Regions from separate parts of the Gordonia sp. SL306 genome, predicted to be linked through region 1. Evidence: riboswitches for the same ligand, from Rfam matches in the RefSeq annotation. Region 1 holds a riboswitch; the other holds the start of a gene.
What was found. A riboswitch is a leader RNA that binds a small molecule or an ion and turns the genes downstream of it on or off. The one in region 1 is predicted to bind cobalamin.
Positions count from the first base shown of each region.

Region 1 (3,780 bases):
CCGCGACCCGACCGTGCGCGAGCACCACGAGCCGGTCGCAGAATTGCGCGGCGATGTTCAGATCGTGCAACGCCGCGACGACGGTCACCTCTCGGTCGCGCGCCGCGCGCAGTACCGCGTACTGATGTCGGACATCGAGGTGGTTCGTCGGTTCGTCGAGCACCAGGACCTCCGGCTCCTGCGCGAATGCCCGGGCGATCAGGACCCGTTGCGCCTCACCACCGGAGAGCGAGGTGAAGGCTCGGTCGACGAGATGGGTGACGCCCGCGTCGCTCATCGCCTGGACACAGATCTCGCGATCGCGGCGGACAGTCGACGTCGTCAGCGACCGATGCGGCAGTCGACCTGTCGCGACCACCTCGGCGGCCGTGAAGTCGAAGTCGAGTGCGATCCGCTGGGTCAGGGCGGCGACCTGACGAGCGTTGTCCCGCATGCTGATCGACGCGACGTCCCGGTCCCCCACCCGCACCCGACCTTTGGTCGGATCGAGCGCACGATACAGGCAACGAAGCATCGTCGACTTACCGCTGCCGTTGGGGCCGATGATCCCCAGAAAACTGCCCCGCGGCGCATGGACGGTCACGTCGCGCAGGATCGTCGTGTGTCCGATCTCGACACCGACCTGGTCGTAGTCGACCTCTCGCATCACACCGCCTCCGTGCCGCGACGACGCATCAGGAGCAGGAAGACTGGCACGCCGACCGCTGCCGTGATCGCGCCGAGCGGGAGTTCCTGTGGGGGGACGAGGGTTCGGGCCAGCAGATCCGCGGCGACGAGGAACACCGCGCCGATGAGCGGTGTCACCACCACCAGACGGCGATGGTCGGACCCCACCAAGAGACGGGCCACATGCGGCACCACCAGCCCGACGAACCCGATCGCGCCGCACACCGAGACCATGACACCGGTCATGAGTGCGGCCACCACGAACAGGAGCATGCGAAATCGCGAGGCGCGCAACCCGAGTGACGCCGACACCTCATCGCCCATCGCGAGGGCGTTGAGCTGCCGGGCGAGTCCGGCGACGACCGCGAGCCCGATCAGCACCACGACTGCGACGAGCCACACGGAGCGCCAGCTCGTCGCGGCGAGACTGCCCAGCAACCAGAACATCACGCTACGAGCGGCATCCCCGGCGGGCGCGAGGAAGACCAGCACCGTTGTCAATGCCGAGAATCCGTAGCCCAGAGCGGTCCCGGTGAGCACGAGCCGCAGCGGAGTGAGACCACCGGCCGATCGTGCGATGGCGAATACGACGACGGTGGCGATCAACGCGCCCAGGAATGCCGCCGTCGGCAGCGCATAGATGCCCGCCCCGGCGAAGACCCCGAACAGCACCACCGCGGTGGCACCCACCGACGCTCCCGACGAGATGCCCAGCACGTACGGATCGGCCAGCGCGTTGCGAACCATCGCCTGCACGACGAGGCCGACGGTGCTCAAACCCGCGCCGACCAGGGCACCGGTGAGAACGCGAGGGAGCCGCGAATCGACGATGATCCGGTAATCGGCGGCATCACCTGCGGAGACCACTCCGCCGATCAGGTCGGCCCAGACGTATCCGACGGCATCACGCCACGGGACGTGTGCCGTACCGAAGACGAGCCCGAGCACGGAGACGACCAGAAGCCCCGACACGCACAGTCCGCTCAACACATTCACGCGCCACCACTGCCCGGTCATCGCACCTCGTCAGATACCCAGGGCACACGGCGACGCCGACAGACCGGCGGCACCGACCATGTCCCACGGAGTCGATGTCGACCACGGCACGCCGCCGCGGTCACGTCGGCAGGTCTTCGGACTCCCGGACACGGCACGGTTCGTGCCACCTACTGACGGCCGCTTCCCAGGTCATCGCTGACCCAGTGCTCCTGGCCGCTGTCGTTTCCGGTCACCGCTGCGGGGCAGCTCTGGATTCTCACCAGATTCCCTCTTGCGCTCGATCCGGACGAACCGGACGCGAGACCGACGCAGCACGAACTTAGCAGCCGACTCGATCAGCGGCGCAGTGCCGTCATAGGATGCGGGCCATGCACCCGCAGGCCCGCACCCTCGACCAGGTTCGGGGTTGCGTCGTCGGTGCGTCGTCGGGGGTCACCTCGATCATCGCGCACGCAGCCGCGGGTGGCGGGTTGCCCGACTCCACGGCTCTCACGCTTCTGGTCGCGGTGTGTGCGGGGCTCGGCTGGACCGCATCCGCCGTCTCCCCGCAGCGCGCCGGGTGGCCGGGCCTCGTCGGCATGCTCGTCGGCGGACAGCTCGTGGGTCACCTCGCACTCGCCGCTCTGTCTCATCACCACGCCACCCTGATGACTCCCTCGATGGCGACCTTTCACATCGTCGCCACCGTGGTGGCGGTCGCTCTGGCGATCGGTCTGGAGACCGCTGTGATAGCCGCTCTGTCGGTGGTGATCCGGACCGTTCTCACGCTCATCTCGGTACCGGTGGACGTCGCGACGTCCTGGAGCGTGCTGCCCGCGACCGACGACCGCCTGCGACCCGGCCGCAGGTGTGTCCGCCCCGTGGGCACCCGGGGTCCCCCGCTCTCGGCGATGTGACCATTCCTCACCCTCGCTGACCTGCTCGCGTGTCGACCACGTGCGGCGGTCGGCTCTTCGCGTATGCGCACGACGTCATCTGTCGGGCGTCGCGTCCAGCTCCCGAAAGGCGGACCTCCGTGTCCCTCACCCAAGAACCACCCCGTCAGCCGCTCGACTCCTCGCCACCTACCGACCCGGCCGGTCGCCCGCCCGGTGGGCGCCACAACGGCTGGGCGCCATTGGTGCGACGACTCCATTTCTATGCCGGCATCCTGATCGCACCGTTTCTGATCGTCGCGGTTGTCAGCGGAGGGCTCTACGCACTGGCACCCGGACTCGAGAAGGTCGTCTACCGCGAGCAACTACACACCGACAGCACGGGTCCGGCCCGGCCCGTCGCCGATCAGATCCGCGCGGCGATGGCCGCCCGACCGGACCTCGCCTTGTCCGCGGTACGCCCGGCAGCCGCGCCGGGCGACACCACGCGCGTGCTGTTCGATGACCCGTCGCTGGGAGAATCGGAGCGGATGGCGGTCTTCGTCGATCCCGCCACCGCGCGCCCGGTCGGCGAACTGGTGAGTTACGGGAGCGCCGCAGCGCTGCCGCTTCGAACCTGGATCAGCCAGCTGCATCGACACCTCCACCTCGGAGAACCGGGCCGCCTGTACAGCGAACTCGCGGCGTCGTGGCTGTGGGTGATCGCACTTGCGGGTCTTGCACTGTGGATTGCGCGGTATCGACGCATGAGGCGGGACCGGACGGCTCGGCTGATCAGCGTCGACCGCTCCACCACGGGTCGCGCCCGCACACTGAACTGGCATGGTGCCGTTGGGGTCTGGATCGTCGTGGGGATGCTGTTCCTGTCGGCGACGGGCCTCACCTGGTCGCGCTTGGCCGGCGACAACATCGGTGAGCTGCGCCAGGCACTGAGCTGGACGACCCCGAGTGTGTCGACCTCCCTCGACGACTCCACCATGCCTGCCGGTGGACACAGCGACCACGGCGACCACGCGGCCGGGCATGCCGGCGCCGGGGACGCCGCCGTCGCCGATGCCGTCGGACAGGTGGACTCTGTTCTGGCAGTTGCCGATCGGGTCGGGGTAACCGACCACGTCGAGGTGTCCGTACCGACGGATACGACGACCGCGTTCACGGTGGCGGAGACGCGCCAGCCGTGGCAGTTCTCGCCGAACTCGGTCTCGATCGACGGAGCAAACGGCCATGTCGTCGACGTCTC
Region 1 is NZ_CP113063.1:4,105,036-4,108,815, reverse strand. Features, by position in the region: gene OVA31_RS18805 (ABC transporter ATP-binding protein) at 1-646, opposite strand, end outside; gene OVA31_RS18800 (FecCD family ABC transporter permease) at 646-1,683, opposite strand; cobalamin riboswitch at 1,773-1,988, opposite strand; gene OVA31_RS18795 (hypothetical protein) at 2,034-2,561, shown strand; gene OVA31_RS18790 (PepSY-associated TM helix domain-containing protein) at 2,681-3,780, shown strand, end outside.

Region 2 (3,780 bases), 930 kb from region 1:
ATGGTGGCCGTGCTCGCCGACATACCGTTCCACCAGCGAATCGGCCAGGGCGCGACCGGTTTCCCAGGCGAGACGGGACGGGACGGCCTTGGGATCCACCGAGTAGAAGTTTCGTCCGGTCGGCAGCACGTTGATCAGCCCGCGCAGCGGCGACCCGCTGGGGCCTGCCTCGATGAATCCGCCGTCGAGGGCGTGCAGGATCTGGTCGATCTCGCGGCCGGTCTGCCGCAGGCGCGGCACCACCTCGCGCGCCGCGAATCCGAGCACATCGGCCACCGCAGGCGGATGACCGGCGGCCACGGCGTCGACGGCCGCGTGCGTCCAGCCCTCCTTCGCACAGGCGGCGACGAGTTCTCTGGCGGTGGTCTCCACGTCGTCGACCGAGTTGCGGGCCGCGCTGCCGTCCTCGGTGAGACCGAGGGCCTCGCGCAGGCCGGGTAGTGCCTGCGTGCCGCCCCACAGCTGACGTGCTCGCAGCATCGCCAGGACGAGGTCGACCTCGCTCTCGTCCTCGGGTGCCTGGCCGAGGACGTGGAGACCGTCGCGGATCTGAACGTCCTTGATCTCGCAGAGCCAGCCGTCGACGTGCAGCAGCATGTCGTCGAAGACGTCCTCGTCGGGACGTTCGGACAGCCCGAGGTCGTGGTCCATCTTGGCGGCGGTCAGCAACGTCCAGATCTGCTGACGGATCGCGGGCAGCTTGGCGGGGTCGAGCGCGGAGATGTTGGCGTGCTCGTCGAGCAGTTGCTCGAGCCGGGCGATGTCGCCATAGGACTCGGCGCGCGCCATCGGAGGGATGAGATGGTCGACGAGCACCGCGTGGGCACGCCTTTTGGCCTGCGTGCCCTCCCCCGGATCGTTCACCAGGAACGGATAGATCAGCGGGACGTCGCCGAGAGCGGCGTCGGTACCGCACGCGGCCGACATCCCGAGGGTCTTGCCGGGCAGCCACTCGAGATTGCCATGCTTGCCGACGTGCACGATCGCGTCGGCGCCGAACCCGTCGATGTCGGCGACACCGGCACCGCGACCGGTCAACCAGCGGTAGGACGCCAGATAATGGTGCGACGGAGGCAGATCGGGATCGTGATAGATCGCGACCGGGTTCTCGCCGAACCCGCGCGGCGGCTGCACCATGAGGGTGATGTTGCCGAAGCGCATGGCGGACACCACGATCTCGCCGTCGGGGCGTGACGACCGGTCCACGAACAGATCACCCGGCGCAGCTCCCCAATGCTGTTCGACGGAGCTCCGCAGGTCGTCGGGCAGCGTTGCGAACCATCGGCGGTAGTCGTCGGCGGCGACGCGGATCGGGCTGGCCGCCAGCGTCTCCTCGGTCAGCCAGTCCGGGTCCTGCCCGCCCGTCTCGACGATGGCATGGATGAGGGCATCGGAATCCTCTTCGGCCAGTCCGGGTATCGCGTCCGGACCGGCGTCTGGTCCGATGTCGTAGCCGGCTGCCCGCAACGCGACCAGGAGGTGGAGCAGACTTCGCGGGGTGTCGAGCCCGACGGCATTGCCGATCCTGGCGTGCTTGGTCGGGTACGCCGAAAGCATCAGTGCGACACGACGATCCGACGGAGGAGTACGTCGCAATCGGGCGTGTGCCATCGCGATCCCGGCCACCCGGGCGCAGCGTTCCGGATCCGGCTGATACCAGGGCAGGCCGTTCTCGTCGAACTCCTTGAACGAGAACGGCACCGTGATGATGCGCCCGTCGAACTCGGGTACGGCCACCTGCGTGGCCACGTCCAGGGGCGAGAGGCCGTCGTCGGTCGCCGCCCAGTCGGCGCGGGAACCGGTGAGACACAAGCCCTGCAGAATCGGGACGTCGAGCGCAGCGAGCCGTTCGATGTTCCACGCGTCGTCGTCGCCACCGGCCGATGCCGTCGCCGGTGTGGCGCCGCCGGCGGCGAGGACGGTCACCACGAGCGCATCGGCGGTACCCAGTAATTCGATGAGATCGTCGGGCGCGGTGCGCAGCGACGCGCAGTAGATCGGCAGAGCGCGCCCGCCGCGATCTTCGATCGCCGCGCAGAGCGCCTCGACGTAGCGGGTGTTGCCGGCGAGGTGCTGTGCGCGGTAGTAGAGGACGGCAATGGTGGGAGCAGAGGTGACGGCGGCCTGCGCCGGGCGCTCGAGCACACCCCACGCCGGGGTCTGCTGCGGCGGATCGAAGCCGAGACCGGTCAGCAGAACGGTGTCGGACAGGAAGTTGTGGAGGTTGACGACGTTCTCCACGCCACCCGCCGCGAGATAGTTGTGCGCCTCGGCGACCACGCCTGCCGGCACGGTCGAGTGCGCCATCAGGTCGGGGTCGGGCTGCTGTTCGCCGGAACAGACCACCAGCGGTTTGCCGGTCGCCGCCACCGCGGCGAGCCCGTCCTCCCAGGCCCGTGTGCCACCCAGGATGCGCACGACGACGATGTCGGCGTCCGCGGCCAGCGGGCCGATGTCGTCGACCAGGATGCGCGACGGGTTGGCGCCGGAGAAGTCGGCGTCGGAGGCCGCTGCCGTGATGAGGTCGGTGTCGGAGGTCGAGAGCAGCAGGATCATGGTTCTCCTCGCCGGGATGGCGCGCCCGGTGTGTCGTCGGTGGTGCCGTCTGTCGTGCGTGTCGGGGGTTACCGGAGCGCAGGTCTGGCTTCGGTGTCCTCGGTCGTCTACCGGCGAACACCGTCACAGTGGCGCGACCGCGTCGGATTTGCACCGGCTTCTGCCGCTCCTCGGTGCGTTCAGCCTAGTCAGCGCGGGCGTCGCGGCCCTGCGGCGGGGGCCTACCCTGGGAGAGGTGACCGAAGCTGTCCGGCGCGATGCCACCGACCGCTGTCCCGGCGTGTTCAGCACCCACGCCGCCGCCGACGGCGCGGTTGCCCGGGTGCGGCTCCCGGGCGGGCGTATTCGGCCCGCTCAGCTCGAACTCCTCGCCCAGGCCGCGACCGCGCACGGCGACGGATATCTCGAGTTGACGGCGCGGGCCAATCTCCAGTTGCGCGGACTCACCGATGTCGATGCGGTGGCGGACGCGGTCGTCGAGGCAGGGCTTGCCCCGAGCTCGACGCACGACAAGGTCCGCAACATCGAGGTCAGTGCATTGACCGGCCGGATCGGCGGCATCGCCGACGTGCGGCCGCTCGCGGATCTGCTCGACGACCGGCTGCAGGCGGCCGAGGTGTCGGCGGCGCTCTCCGGCCGTTTCCTCTTCGGCCTCGACGACGGCCGCGGCGACATCGCGCGCCGGGAACCCGATGCCTGTGCGATCGTCCGGTCGGCCGATGGGTCCGGCGAGATCGTCGTCGACGTGCTGGTGGGCGGCACAGCCCTCGGCTCGGCCCGCGGCGACGACGCGATCAGCGCGGAACTCCTGGCCGTCGCCACGGACATGATCGCCATCTGCCCCGGTGCGTGGCGGGTCAGCGATCTCACCGAGGCGCAGCGAACCGAGCTCGACGACCGGGTTCGCGCGCGGCTGGCGCCGGCCGTCGGAGGTCCCGACCCGGGGCCTGCCGACCCGATCGTCGGCTGGTTCGACCAGGACGACGGCCGTGTACTGCTCGGCGCCGTCGTCGAGCTCGGCCGCCTGCCCGCGCGGCTCGCCGAGTTCGTGGCCGCCGTGCAGGCACCGATCGTCGTGACCCCCGACCGCGAGATCCTCATCTGCGATCTGGACGAAGGTGTCGCCGAGACGGTGGTGCGGGTCCTGGCGCCGATGGGCCTGATCTTCGACGCCGGCTCCCCCTGGGCCACGGTCAGCTGCTGTGTCGGAGCCCCGGGATGCGC
Region 2 is NZ_CP113063.1:5,033,034-5,036,813, reverse strand. Features, by position in the region: gene cobN (cobaltochelatase subunit CobN) at 1-2,556, opposite strand, end outside; cobalamin riboswitch at 2,616-2,752, opposite strand; gene OVA31_RS23070 (precorrin-3B synthase) at 2,792-3,780, shown strand, end outside.
Region 2: linked by a shared signal. The riboswitch ahead of cobN (cobaltochelatase subunit CobN) and the one ahead of OVA31_RS18800 (FecCD family ABC transporter permease) in region 1 are both predicted to bind cobalamin.